3 regions of the Planomicrobium sp. MB-3u-38 genome follow, and region 2 is predicted to be linked to each of the others. Evidence: riboswitches for the same ligand, from Rfam matches in the RefSeq annotation. Region 2 holds a riboswitch; each other region holds the start of a gene.
What was found. Region 2 has a riboswitch for thiamine pyrophosphate ahead of thiT (energy-coupled thiamine transporter ThiT). Riboswitches for the same ligand answer to the same signal wherever they lie in the genome.
Positions count from the first base shown of each region.

Region 1: it holds a riboswitch for thiamine pyrophosphate, as region 2 does, so the genes downstream of both, tenA (thiaminase II) here and thiT (energy-coupled thiamine transporter ThiT) in region 2, are expected to answer to the same signal.
Region 3: it holds a riboswitch for thiamine pyrophosphate, as region 2 does, so the genes downstream of both, CXF70_RS05180 (lipoate--protein ligase family protein) here and thiT (energy-coupled thiamine transporter ThiT) in region 2, are expected to answer to the same signal.

Region 1 covers NZ_PJBO01000001.1:65,698-70,344, reverse strand. Annotated here, with positions in the region: gene thiD (bifunctional hydroxymethylpyrimidine kinase/phosphomethylpyrimidine kinase) at 1-204, opposite strand, end outside; gene thiM (hydroxyethylthiazole kinase) at 180-992, opposite strand; gene tenA (thiaminase II) at 994-1,677, opposite strand; TPP riboswitch at 1,764-1,866, opposite strand; gene CXF70_RS00420 (hypothetical protein) at 2,044-2,238, opposite strand; gene CXF70_RS00415 (GNAT family N-acetyltransferase) at 2,481-3,044, opposite strand; gene CXF70_RS00410 (helix-turn-helix domain-containing protein) at 3,072-3,524, opposite strand; gene CXF70_RS00405 (LURP-one-related/scramblase family protein) at 3,724-4,218, opposite strand; gene CXF70_RS00400 (ATP-binding protein) at 4,252-4,647, opposite strand, start outside.
Region 2 covers NZ_PJBO01000072.1:2,655-7,301, forward strand. Annotated here, with positions in the region: gene CXF70_RS15120 (M3 family oligoendopeptidase) at 1-271, opposite strand, end outside; gene CXF70_RS15125 (tryptophan-rich sensory protein) at 475-1,194, shown strand; gene map (type I methionyl aminopeptidase) at 1,679-2,431, opposite strand; gene thiT (energy-coupled thiamine transporter ThiT) at 2,549-3,124, opposite strand; TPP riboswitch at 3,219-3,318, opposite strand; gene CXF70_RS15140 (M20 family metallopeptidase) at 3,460-4,533, shown strand; gene CXF70_RS18395 (hypothetical protein) at 4,603-4,647, shown strand, end outside.
Region 3 covers NZ_PJBO01000010.1:27,921-32,567, reverse strand. Annotated here, with positions in the region: gene CXF70_RS05190 (GNAT family N-acetyltransferase) at 1-814, shown strand, start outside; gene CXF70_RS05185 (cysteine hydrolase family protein) at 866-1,384, opposite strand; TPP riboswitch at 1,516-1,619, shown strand; gene CXF70_RS05180 (lipoate--protein ligase family protein) at 1,701-2,525, shown strand; gene lipA (lipoyl synthase) at 2,537-3,481, shown strand; gene CXF70_RS05170 (DUF2975 domain-containing protein) at 3,672-4,154, opposite strand; gene mug (G/U mismatch-specific DNA glycosylase) at 4,270-4,647, opposite strand, start outside.

The sequences.
Region 1 (4,647 bases), on a different contig from region 2:
GATGGCATCGATCTGCGCTTTCACCGCACCTGCAGGCATGGGATAGACCCCGTGGACGCCGCATGTATTCTGCGCCGTTACCGCTGTAATGGCCGATGTACCGAAAACGCCGAGCTCCTGGAAAGTTTTGATATCCGCCTGTATGCCCGCTCCGCCGCCGGAATCCGAACCCGCAATCGTCAATACCTGCTTGATCGCTGCCACAGTACATCCACCCCTTCCCCTTTTTCAAAGTCGAAGCCGGTTTCCTCGATCTCCATGCCGAATAAAACATCCAGGAATGTGTCGCGGAAACTGCCGGGTCCTTCTGAAACTGCCGCTGCCTTTTCACCGGCCGTCCCGTAAAATTTGAGAGCTTCGATTGCCGCAGCTGTTGGATTGTCCGGACTTACTGCCATGAAAGCGGCTGTCACAGCGCTGAGCAGACAGCCCATGCCGGTCACTGAACTCATCATCCGGTCGCCGCCCGTAATCTTTTCCACCCGCGAACCGTCGGCCACGATATCGGTCTCGCCTGTCACTGCCACCACCAAGCTGTATTCTATTGCTACTCGAGTTGCCAGTTCCTCCAAGTCGACATTGCCTTCACCGGCATCGACGCCTTTAGAGGCCCATCTCACTCCGCCGATTGCCGCCAGTTCACCCGCGTTGCAGCGCAGCACACTGACATCGATATCCGTTAAAATCTTCTGTATGGCATCTTTCCGAAAAGCGGTCGCGCCTGCTCCCACTGGATCCAGGATCACCGGAATTTTTTCCTTATTCGCCCGTTTACCGGCGAGCAGCATGCTATGAAGCGTTTCTTTATTCAACGTTCCGATATTCAATGACAAGGCGCGCGAAATGGCGACCAGTTCTTCCACTTCTTCTTGTGCTTCGCCCATGATGGGCGAAGCACCGATTGCCAGCAGCCCGTTCGCTTGAAAATTCGACACGACGTGATTGGTGATGCAATGGATGATTGGATTTTCACTGCGGATTTTACTGATCATCTCAAACACCCGCCTTTACTTGAGCCGGCAATTCCCATGTCTCCAACGTCCAGGCCTGCTGCCAGAAATTCCATTCGTAATAGCTGCTGCGGCGGAAACGGTCCTTCAATTCCTGGCGACGTTCCGCAGACAGCCCTTCCGCCAATCGATCCATCCGCCCGATTTGCTCCTGCACCAATTCGCCAAACCATTCCGAACCATACGTCTCAATCCACCGGTCGTAAATCGGATGCCCCGGTTCGGCGTCTTTCAAGCGCTCCCCAATTTCATAATAAAGCCAGTAACAAGGTAGGATAGTCGCGACCACATCCGCCAGATCACCTTCCATCGCGCGGTACATATGCGACACATAAGCATAGGCACTCGGCGACGGTTCAAATTTTTCCCAATCTTCCTCTGTTACCCCGAGCATGCCCATGAATGATTCATGAAGCGCCATTTCCGCCGCACATGTCTGCTCCGAATGATGCGCAAAGCTTTTCGTCGTCGCAAGGTCCGGCGCTTTGAGCGCACCGACCGCTTGCATCTTTGCAAAATTCGTCAGGTAATAAGCGTCCTGCATAACATAATAGCGGAATATCTCCACCGGCAAACTGCCGTCCGCAATCCCTTTCACAAACGGATGATCGAAACTCGCCTGCCATAAACTCTCGCAGTCCTGCCGCACTTCCTGTGTAAATTCCATCTTCTCCAGCCCCTTTCAGGCAAAATAAAATACCGCTTCCCAGTAAAGGAAAGCGGCAATAATATGCAAAAAGATAGAGAAATCCGGCATACGCTCGCCCACTTCCCTCCGCTGGTATGATCCAGATCAGGTTCAAAGGGTCCGAGCGTTGCTCGTCTCAGCCGATATCCGGCTCCCCCAGTGGTGCATGTATTCAGTTGTTCCCCCAAAGATTATCACATAGTCTGAAAAATCACAAATATATTTTTGAATGTTGCAAAAATCTCATTCACACCTATTACCGATTCGCCAAAGCAAATATGGGAATTTCCGATAAGGTCTCATATGCAAACTCTTGTTACTAGTTTTGTAAAATTAAATAACTCGCTAGGTTAAATTAAGTAAATCGGCAATCACTTCTGCACTTCCTGGTGAAAACATGAAAAGCGCGAATAATATGCAGATTAATCCTGTTACTACTAAAGTAAGTTTTCTTACAGACGAGTAATGCTTTTTCTTAAATATTCCTATAAATATTAAAAACAATCCTATGAACAAAATCAAAAAATACCAAAAACCCATTTCCTTACCTCCTCTACATCATATTAAAAGAAGACGTTTTTCGGAATTAAAGGTTCTTCCACATTGTTTCCACCCCAAAAACAAAAAACACCCCGCCAAAAGGCAGGGTGCATCGATATTTGCGGCGTCCAAGCCACGCTCCACAACGTGTTCCTCCAGGGAATGCTTGTCCGTCTTACGCAAATGAGCTCATCGCGTCTCTAACAATAAGCCCTAAGCGGCAATAAGTCAATGCATTTCGCTCACTGCGACGCGTGCTCGGCCGCCGTGATCTTATACAACACATGTCTTTTCAGCGGACTGCCTTCTTCCAGTTTCGGATGGTCGAATTCACCCGCTTTTTTCATGCCGATCCGCTTCATAACGGTTTCGGATGGTTGGTTGAGTGTCGCTGTAAATGAAAGAATTTCGTCCAAGCCCAAAACTCCGAATGCATAATCCAGACAGGCTCTCGCACCTTCAGTGGCATAGCCCTGTTTCCAGAATTTATTGTCCAGCCGCCAGCCGATTTCAACGGCACCTTGGAAACCGGCGTCAAAGCCTACTTCCAACAATCCGATAAAGCCGATGAACACGCCGTCTTCCTTGCGTTCGACTGCCCAGATTCCAAAGCCTTTTTCCTCGGTATGCCTCTCGAAGCGCTCGATCAGCCGATCCGACTCGGCTGGCGTCAGCATGTCTGGAAAATACTCCATCACCTGCGGGTCCGCATTCATGCGGGCAAACACTCCCCTATCGTCAGCCTTCCATCTTCGAAAACCGAGCCGTTCTGATTCGAAAATAAAACCATTTTCCGTCATTTTCATCCTCTTTTCCCCTTGGTTCGCCTCATTTTACTGATATTTGTCCTTCAATGAATCACTGCCGATTCCACCGATAACCATCAGAACTAACGGCCCGAAATTGGCAGCCAATCTCGCAAAACCTTCCAACATCAAAAATTCTGTTCCTGCAAAGTAATTTATACCCAAAATAATCAGCTTTGCCACAAGTAGAAACACGCCGATCATAAATACACTGTCAAAGAACACTTTCCACCTGGGATGAGCCAATTGTTTACTGTCTTGAATCACTTTTTCTTTCAATTCCCTGTCACTCCTTAGCATTTCGTCTATTGTTATCCCAAATAAATCGCTAAGATCGATAAGCACTTCGATGCTCGGCAGACTTTTTCCGGTCTCCCATTTTGAAACCGATTGCCGGCTCACGTGAATCTTTTCGGCAAGTTCTGTCTGGGACCATCCCATTTTTTCTCTTTCCGTTTTTAATCGTTCACTAAAAATCATACGATTCCCCGCCTTTCTCTACAGTTTCAATTTAGAACATATTTGTATTTGGAGTAAAGCTACTTCCGGTTGCTAAACCACGCAACTAACAGTTGCAACCAGTGTCCCCTCTGGTATAGGAGCATTTATCAAATAAAAAAAGCGACTGGACCCAGCCGCTTTTTCACCTGTTTATTTTACCGCCTTCTGAAAAAAATAATCACGACCCCGCCGAAGCCGCCGCCGCTTCATCCGCCTTCACACAGTCGATTGCGACGACCAGCGCAATCAGGAGATGCTCCATCTTTTCGTCCAAAACCTGCACCTCATAAGTGTCGCCCCAAGTCAGCCATTGCTTGCTGACGGAACCGACCACTTTGCCGTGCTGCAAAACTTCGAAATTCATATCCCACCAATTGCCTTGCACTTCGACCCCTTCAGCGTCAATCGTGTATTTTGCTTTGAAAAAAGTGAATTCCTTTTTGATCATCAATACTTCACGTCCATCCACTTCCACGAAAAACTTCGGCAGCAGGCTGAATGTTTTTTTGGTGATCAATGCTATTTCCTTGCGGGTGGGATCCATGATCGTAAATGTCTTCGGAATTTGCAAGAAGCTGCCTTCGACATAATAAACATCCTGCTGTTCCTTGTCCTTCACCGTAAATTTGCCGCTTAGACTAAAGACTTTCTGTTTCATGTAAAGCTGTCTCATCGCCATTCCCCCTTTGCTTCAGCATAGCCTTTTTCAGTCCGTCTTATCAATAGGAAATCTCGTAAAGAAAATCGTGCCTTCAGGTCCGGTTTCGATTTCAATCTTAGCGTTATGCCTCGCTGCTACAGCGTAGCAGATGCCAAGGCCGAGACCCGTCCCTTCATCTTTGGTCGTGTAGAAAGGCGTGCCGATTTTCTCGATGATTTCGGAATCGATTCCGCAGCCCTGATCCTGCACCGCCAGCACGACACAATTATCATTCTCCACATAAGTTCCGATTGTCAGCGTCCGTCCCGGTTCCATCGCTTCCAGGCCGTTGCGGTATAAATTGATGATCAATTGACGGATTTCGTTATGATTCAGCAATAAATCTGGAATTTCCTGCGTATAGATCTCAAGGTGTTTATTCTGATTGAACGTATCGACTTT
Region 2 (4,647 bases):
CTTTTTTATCTTCTGAATTTTGCGCCTGCAAACAGCCGATAAACGCGCTTGACTGGCGGAGGTGCAGCATCATTTCTTTTACAGCTTCAAGCACCTCTGCCACTTGCTGGGCATCAGCGGCTTTTTCAGGTACGGAAAAATTACGGGAAAGTTTTTCAAACTCCTCCAATTTGGGTCCTGCTTCATCCATATGTACGCGGAGCTCTTCTGACTCACTGCCTCCTGGGAACAAGACATCCAAGTCCCATACTTCCGGAAATTTCACTGTCATGGCTTTTCCTCCTGATAAACTAAATTTTCTAAAAACACTTATCAGTATACCATTGTTCTTCGGTTTACGGAATATTTGGCAAAGCCGATCGGACACGATGACATAATATTGACGATTTCCCGGAACTTTTTATTCAAATCAACGAACAGTTAATTGTTGTCAGAAACAAGGAACGGTATACTGTTAGCGAGGAGGGATCACAGATGTTCCGTTTGATATTAATGACAATCGCCTTTTTGGCCATCATTGCAATTAACGCATTAGCCAATATCCTGCCGATCAACGGTCAAACCACAGGAGAAATTTCCAACAGGCTTCCTGTTCTGTTCACCCCTGCCGGTTATGTCTTTTCGATCTGGTCAGTCATATACATATTATTAGCTATCTGGATTGCTGGATTCTGGATCCGTTATAAGAAAGAAAAAGAACTTCCTTCCCGAGCCATCAGTTTGTATTTCATCTTAAGCGCTGCGGCCAATATCACCTGGCTATTCCTATGGCATTATGAATACTTCGCCTGGTCTATAGCAGCGATGCTCCTCTACCTCGGTTCACTTATTCTGTTATATCTCCAATATGGTAATAATGAGAGAAAATTTACCGAACGGCTGCCGATTTCAGTAAATATGGGTTGGATCAGTGTTGCGACCATTACAAATATCAGTTATGTACTCACTTATTATAATTGGGGCGGTTGGGGCCTCAGCAACGAGTTATGGGCAGTCATCATGCTGACTGTTGCTACAGCTCTTGCACTGCATGTCCGTTTCCATCACTCCGATATTCCTTTCACTTTAGTGTTTGTCTGGGCATTCATCGGTATTGCAGTCAAACACGGACTGGATGAAATGCTCGTTACAACAGCTTCCTTATTCCTGAGCGGGGTGATCATTACAGGAATCCTTCTTATCAAGAAAAAGTGATGTTGCCCTATGATAAAATGTTTCCATCAAAAAAGCCTGCACTATGCAGGCTTTTTTGATGGCTGTCGAGAAATCGACACTTCTCAAATCATTTCGCTTTAGGCGGACGCGTTCCGCAAGGAGCTGCCTGACGCTTCATTTAAGTTTAGTCTGAACTGACGGATCGTCTCCTTTAGATATCAAAAGTAAAAGACATTTCTATTATAGAATGCGAATTGAGATATGGAGCAAAACAGCGAAGACTCCCAGGCGACCAAGTGAAGTGCTGAGATCCACTCGGGCGAAGTGGAACGAGCACGAGTTAGCTCAGCACAAGCAGCCAAGTGCGGCCAAAGTATTTCGGCCAGCGCTTTGCGACGAAGCTAGCGCAGCGATGCAGGAGCACGGTTTTTGGAAAGCGAAACTGTTTTGCGGAATATCGAATTTAAAATCTTTATCTTTCTCAACAAGCTGCAAAAAAAGCCTGCGCTATGCAGGCTTTTTTTTATTCTTCTAGTTTAGTCAATAAAATCGGTTCACCTTTTGTCACCAGCACTGTATGTTCAATCTGCGCGACAAGCGACTGGTCCGGGGTAATGAAAGTCCAGCCATCCCCGGATTCAATGATATGCTCAGCTTTTTGCGAGATGAAAGGCTCGACAGCGAGAACCATTCCTTCTTTAAGGATTGTCGTTTCCCAGGCATCATAATAATTCAGGATATGCTGAGGAGCTTCATGGAGTGATTTCCCAATGCCATGGCCTGTCAGGTTTTTGATGACAAACAAACCTTGCTCTTTCGCTTCCCGCTCAACCGCTTTACCGATCTGGTTTAATTTTGAACCTGCTTTGACTTTAGTCATCGCCCGTTCGAAAGCTTTTTCAGCCGCTTCACAAATCTTCTCTTTTTCAGGATGATTATCCCCTACGACAAAAGAAATCCCTGTATCCGAAAAATACCCCTCATAAGAACCGGAAACATCAATGTTGACGATATCCCCTTCCTTGATGACACGTTTCCCTGGAATACCGTGTGCCACTTCTTCATTTACACTGATGCACGTATAGCCCGGAAAATCATATTCGGATTTCGGACCGGAAACGCCGCCAAGTTCTTCGAACAATCGTCCGCCCAACTCATCAATTTCTTTGGTAGTTACGCCAGGCTTGGTTGCCGCTCTCATTTCCTCACGGATCTTCGCTACCATTTGCCCTGCTTTTTTTAACATTTCAATATCTTTTTCGTTAGTTGCAATCATCAAATACCCTTCTTTCAAGCTTTTCTATTCAAGAATTATAACATAAAAGAAAAGCGACAGGGGCCGCCGGAGTCTGAACAAAGAAAAGAAGACTATCATAAGATAGCCTTCAACTTTTCATTCTTTCACATCAATCAATCTCGGAGCTGCTATGAACAGAATGGAACAGACAACCGCTGTCAGCAGAAATGCCGGCACCATATAAGTCGCGTTGTACACAAACGAGTAAATATAAACATTACCCGTCGCAAATTCACTGAAGAACCAGATCCCCACGATTACATGGATGATATAGCGCAGAAATGCGCCGATCAAAGCTCCTGCTACAATCGAGGAAACCGCTTTGCCACGAGAACCATTCCGCAAATTTTTAAGATAAGCGGATCTCATTATTCCTGCCACCCCAACGCTCGCGAAAGCGACCAAGTAATCGAGTGTCACTTGTGTAAAAGCGAATCCGAATGATAAAGGCACAATATAGACACGCCCCGTAACAAGCTGCAGCAAGCCAACTGTAAGGCCGGTCAGAATACCGGCACCCATCCCGCGGCGGAACGCCATCAGGATAATCGGGATCATCACCAGACTGACCGATCCCCCCTGCGGCATACTGAACGCGATAAAATCCAATACAAAGCCAAGGGCTCCGAAAATCGCGATTTCGAGCATCAATAATAATTTTTTATTTCTCATGATATCCTCCCTAATGTTTGCACATCACCAGAAGGGCCGCCAATAAAAACCATACGAAAAGCGGCGCCAGGATAGACCCTGACGCCGCATAAGGGCAGGTTTCCATCCACATCCCTGCGCAAGTATTAACTTACAGGTTCAAAGGGTAAGAACGGTTCCGTTCACTCTCAGCAAAAGCTCCCCTTGTGGTGTATACAGTTATTTTCTTAACATCTGTATTGTAACGGACATAAAGATGGTATGCAAGTTCGTTTCAACTGGAGCCATTAGGGTATTGAGAAAGTAAATGTTTCAGAAAGGATGGTGGAGGCAGCTGAAATTGCTGCTGCACGCGTATGATCGAATTATTGAAAGAGCTGATAAAAATTAAAAGTGATACCAAAGAAGGCGCCAATGACGCTCTTCTTTTTTGCGCCCGCTGGCTCGAAGAATATGGTGAAGCGGTTGAAGTCCACGACAACAAAGGTTTTTTGATGCTGACTGCCCAAAAAGGCCAGGGATCAGAAAAATTGGTCTGGAATGGACATGTCGATGTGGTTCCTGGGCATGATGAACAATTTACGCCGATGGAAGAACTCGGCCGCTTGTATGGCCGCGGTTCAGCGGATATGAAAGCTGGCGTAGCCGCCATGATGCAGGCGTTCATCGAACTTGACCCTGAAAAATTAAAGCGTGAAGTCCATCTCCATATCGTCACCGATGAAGAAATCGGCGGCCATAACACTTCTGAATGGCTCGTGTCACAAGGCCACAGCGGTGACTTTATCATTTGCGGTGAACCTACAGGGTTGAAAGTCGGACTGCAGTCAAAAGGCATCCTGCATATGGACATGGTGTTCAAAGGCAAGCCGGCTCACGGCAGCCGCCCTTGGGAAGGCATTAATGCCATCGAGCAGGCGATGAAATATCATATGGCGATGGCTGAACTTCCTTTCCGTAAAGAATCTACTGAATATTACGAGCAGCCTTCCGTCAACTTGGCCATCATCAATGCCGGCAAGCGCTATAATATGGTTCCGGAACTTTGTGAAATGTCCTATGATATCCGTTTCATGCCGGGACAGGATCCCAAAGAGATTACGCGTCAGATGGTTGAACTCGGTGAAACACTGGGAATCGATTTTGATTATAAATCAAGTTCTTCCACGACACCGGCGCTGACAACGACAGCCGATAATCCATATATACAGACCTTGCAGGAAAGCATCCGGAGCAATACCGGAAATGACCCTGTGCTGTTCGGCCAGCATGGTGCTGCAGATACCCGCTATTACGCCGCTGTCAATGGAGGCGAAGGGGCGATCGAGTTTGGCCCGAGTGGCGATGACTGGCACGGCAATGCTGAATATGTGGAAATTTCAAGTGTCCATGAGTATAAAGACATTCTGGTGACTCATGCCTTAAGTTAAGTGCCATGTTTAAGGCAGTCCGAAAAAGGGCATTTAAATAGTATCTTTAAAACGAATGGAGCGATAAATATGGCAGTAGGTAGATTATTAAGAACAGCGATCAAATATGGTCCT
Region 3 (4,647 bases), on a different contig from region 2:
GCTTTCAAAGCAGGTATTTGGACTGGATTTCAGCAAATGGATCGAAGCGGGGTGTTGGAATGGGGATTACATTTGTTATTCATATAATGACGGCGATCGGGTTGTCGCCAATGTTTCCGTCAACAAGATGAACCTGGTTCTAAACGGCAAAGACGTAAAAGCGATTCAATTGGGAACTGTGATGACCCATCCCGATTACCGTAATCAGGGATTGGCCGCTGAACTGATGGAAATTGTCATAGCAAAATATGAAGAAGAATGTGAGTTCATCTATCTCTTCGCTAATGATTCCGTATTGGAGTTTTATCCTAAATTTGGATTTGAAGCAATAGTGGAAACCAAGCTTAAAATGAAGAGGAGTGATTTGGGGCCGGCGATTGCAAATACTATCCGAAAACTCGACGTAAAGAAGGATTTTACCTTATTAAAAGATTTTGCGGAAAACAGAGTACCTGTCTCTGCAGTTTTGGGTGTCAGAAACAATGCACACCTGCTTTGTTTTCACTACTTGCTGCAATATGCGGAAGCTCTTTATTATGTGAGTGAACTAGATCTGATTGTTATCTTCGAAGAAGCTGATGGAAATCTGCATGTCTATGACATAATTTCGAAAAGTGCTGTAGATGCCAAAAACATTCTCCCATATATTGTTTCAAAAGAGACGGAAAACATTCATTTATATTTTACTCCGGAATTTCAAAATGATGATATCTATTCCAAAGAAATAAATACGGCAAGTGACCGTCTATTTATTCGGCGAGCGCCAAGCGGCTTGCCACGCTACTTTACATTTCCGATGACGTCGCATTCTTGAAATCATAAAGGAAAGCACCAGTAAAAAAGGCGCTTTCCTCCTTCAATGAATTCAGTCCGTAAATTGGATGTCACGGGTCTCGCGCAGTTCAGCTGAGTTGCTCAACATCTCATTATGATGTTCGATGATCTGTTCTGCGCTCATCGTTTCCGAGTCCCAGGTGCCGTGGGCGTCTTTTGCCAGCGTCACATGGAAGCCATGCCTGACGGCGCTTTGCGTAGTAGCATCTACACAGTATTCCGTCTGGTTGCCAGCGATGACGAGATTCTGAATCCCCTGTCTTTTCAATTGTTCCAAAAGCGTCGTTTCATGAAACGAATCCGGCGTTTTTTTCTGGACGACTACATCATCTGGCTGCGGTTGCAGCGACTCATGAATCTGCCAGAAATCGGTGCCTTCCACAAGTCCGGCGTCGTTATGCTGGATGTAGATAACCGGAACGTTCGCTGAACGCGCTTTTTGGATCAGCATCTGCAGATTTCCGAGCAGCCGCTCGCTTTCATGGACAGGATTGGCAGGGTCGAACATTTCGTTTTGAGCATCAATTATCAACAAAGCCGTGTTCGGCATGGAATCTACTCCTCTTTGATTATTCTAATCTTTTTATTCGACAGCAACGTTCTAAAACCTTCCTGTCAGATGAAAATAAAAAAGAGGTTTGTTTTTCTGTTACCTTATGATAGGATTTGGGTAACAAATAAATTATGCACTGGGGGAGCCGCTTTTCGGGCTGAGACAAGCATTGCTTGGACCCTTTGAACCTGATCTGGATTATGCCGGCGGAGGGAAGTGGTAAATGCATGCTTGTTCGGATGCAACCACTTTGCACTGCTGTCCATTTCTATGGAAGCCGTGTATTTTTTTGTGCAAAAAAGGGGGAGAAGCGATGGAGGAAATTTGGGGATTCATCGATTCCGGCCACAATAGCCCAGCTTTCAATATGGCTCTGGATGAATTGATGCTGGAATGGCTGGAAAAAGGGGAAATCGGACCAACCATCCGGTTTTACGGCTGGTCACCTGCTGGCATTTCAATAGGCCGTTTTCAGGATGCCGATAAAAAAATCGACTTCGGGCAGGCGTCAGCTTACGGAGCGGAAATCGTCCGAAGGCAGACAGGCGGACGCGCTGTGCTGCACGACCAGGAATTGACATACAGTGTAGTGGTGCCTGAATCTCATCCGGCGATGCCGCGTTCTGTGAAGGAAGCTTATTCGGTTATTTCGAAAGGTTTATTGGAAGGCTACCGGGAACTTGGCATCAGCTCAGAGTTTGCAATACCGGAGTCATCGATGGAGAAAACGGATTCAGCTGTCTGCTTTGATAAGTCGTCCTGGTATGAACTTTTGGTCGATGGCAAGAAAGCCGCCGGCAGCGCTCAGATGAGAAAGAAAGGAATCATCCTGCAGCATGGCTCCATTCCCATTGAAATTGACAGCGTGAAGCTATTCGATTTATTCAGTTATCCTTCACGCGAAATAAAACATCGGGCAAGGGAAGCGTTCAAGGAAAAAGCCATATCCATCAACGCGGCGACCGGCAAATCCTTTGTCTTCGATGAAGTGAAGGCCGCTTTTAAAAAAGGCTTTGAAAAAGGGCTGGGCATTAAATTGGAACCGCTTGCGCTGTCAGATGCAAAATTGGTGGAAATCAATCAGCTGGCGGAAACGAAGTATAAAAATCTTGATTGGAGTTACTCAACTGAAAAATAGGAGGAGTTTAAATGTCGAAACAAGAAGAATACATACGGAAACCGGATTGGCTGAAGGTGAAAATCAATACGAACGAATCGTTCACGGGACTCAAGAAATTGATGCGGGAGAAAAAGCTGAACACGGTGTGCGAGGAAGCACGGTGTCCGAATATCCATGAATGCTGGAGTGAGCGCAAAACCGCCACCTTCATGATTCTTGGGGACACCTGCACGAGAGGCTGCCGCTTCTGCGCGGTCAAAACAGGTTTGCCGAACGAGCTTGATCTGGGCGAGCCGGAACGCGTCGCGGAATCAGTTGAAATCATGGGCTTGAAACATGTCGTGGTCACTGCAGTGGCACGGGACGATTTGAATGACGGGGGCGCAGCAGTGTTTGCCGAGACAGTGCGGGCGATCCGGAGAAGAATGCCGGCAACGACTGTGGAGATTCTGCCATCCGACATGAAAGGCGATTACGAAAGCCTCCACACGCTGATGGACAGTGCGCCTGATATTTTCAACCATAATATCGAAACCGTCAGACGCCTGACGAAGCGGGTGCGTGCGCGGGCGATGTATGACCGTTCACTTCAGTTGCTGGAGCGGGTCAAGGAAATTGCGCCGAACACGCCGACCAAGTCGAGCATCATGGTCGGGCTTGGAGAAACGAAGGAAGAGATTATCGAAACAATGGATGATCTGCGCGCGCACAACGTAGACATCATGGCGATCGGCCAGTACCTGCAGCCAACCAAGAAGCATCTGAATGTGGAGCGCTATTACCACCCGGATGAATTCGCTGAACTGAAGGAAATTGCGTTGTCGAAAGGCTTCAGCCATTGCGAAGCAGGGCCGATGGTGCGCTCTTCCTATCACGCGGATGAACAGGTCAACGCAACTTCGGCACAGCGCCGCATCAAGTACATGAAAGGCTATGAGTCGCAGGGCAAGACATTGGAAGTGGAAACTTTTTAAAACTATTTTGTGCCATGCCATCGCTCTTGCGGTGGCTTTTTTCATAGTTAAAATATTATTGAATTCGATGAAATTGCTTTATTGCAAATAAAGAGGTATATAACGCAAACCCAAATGGCAGAATCATTGACGTCTAAAAAAAGACCACCAGAGATTGGTAATCTTCCATAATTTCTTCCTATAATTACTGTCAAACCGTCAAGTCGTTCTCGGATTTGATTCGGATGGCATCCTGCAATAACTTCTGGAGAACGGCAGCAAACACCGCGACCACAAGCGACGCGAAAATGACGAACAATCCCATGATGATGGCTGGCGCATCATCTGCCATGGTCAGCATATAAAGGAACGGCATTTCAATCAGATAGACAATGATGATGGCAACAGCACAACGTTTGATATTGCGGATTGCCTTTACCGAAAGAATGGAGAAAGCTTCGTTCCGGTCGATGTAATTAAGCAGTTTCAGTGATTGGTACAGCGCGATGAAAAATGGGATCATGCCGATATACATGCCGATCAACAACGGGTACTGTAAATTTTCGAGTTCCGGAAGAGCCCAGTATGGCGAATTCGGATCAAATCGGGATAATCCGTAAATGCACACAGCAAGCACCGGAAGACCGACGAGAAAAACGGCGGCTTTTAATACGGTAGTTGAAGTCCGTTTCATTAAGAACACCTCATCTTGTAGTTGTTATTAATGAGATAATACACTATTATTTATTGAATATCAATAAATAATTATCTTAATTTGATGTTTAATTATCGTGATCTTTTAAGTGAAGCTACAGATATTTCTGCAGGCCCTTATAAATCGCGACAATTTCATCCTGTTTGATCCGTACAAGTCCACTGGACGAAGGCGCAACGAATTCAGCGATTCCGGGAATGACCGGATCATTCTGTTCGCCCCAAGGCACGAGGCGTCTTTTGCTGTATTGCTGATAGACGCCTTTGCCGACGAAACAGACAGCGGCCGGTTGAAGGCGCTGGATCTTTTTTTTCAGTTTTTCCGCGCCGATGCGGTATTCCTCTTTTGTGATCTCGGCGGCTTCCTTTGTAGGACGAGGCACAATATTCGTCAGGCCAAGCCCGAGCTCCAGCAGTTTGCTGTTTTCATCGGGCCGGAATTTTCGTGGCGTAATGCCTGCGAGAAAGAGGAT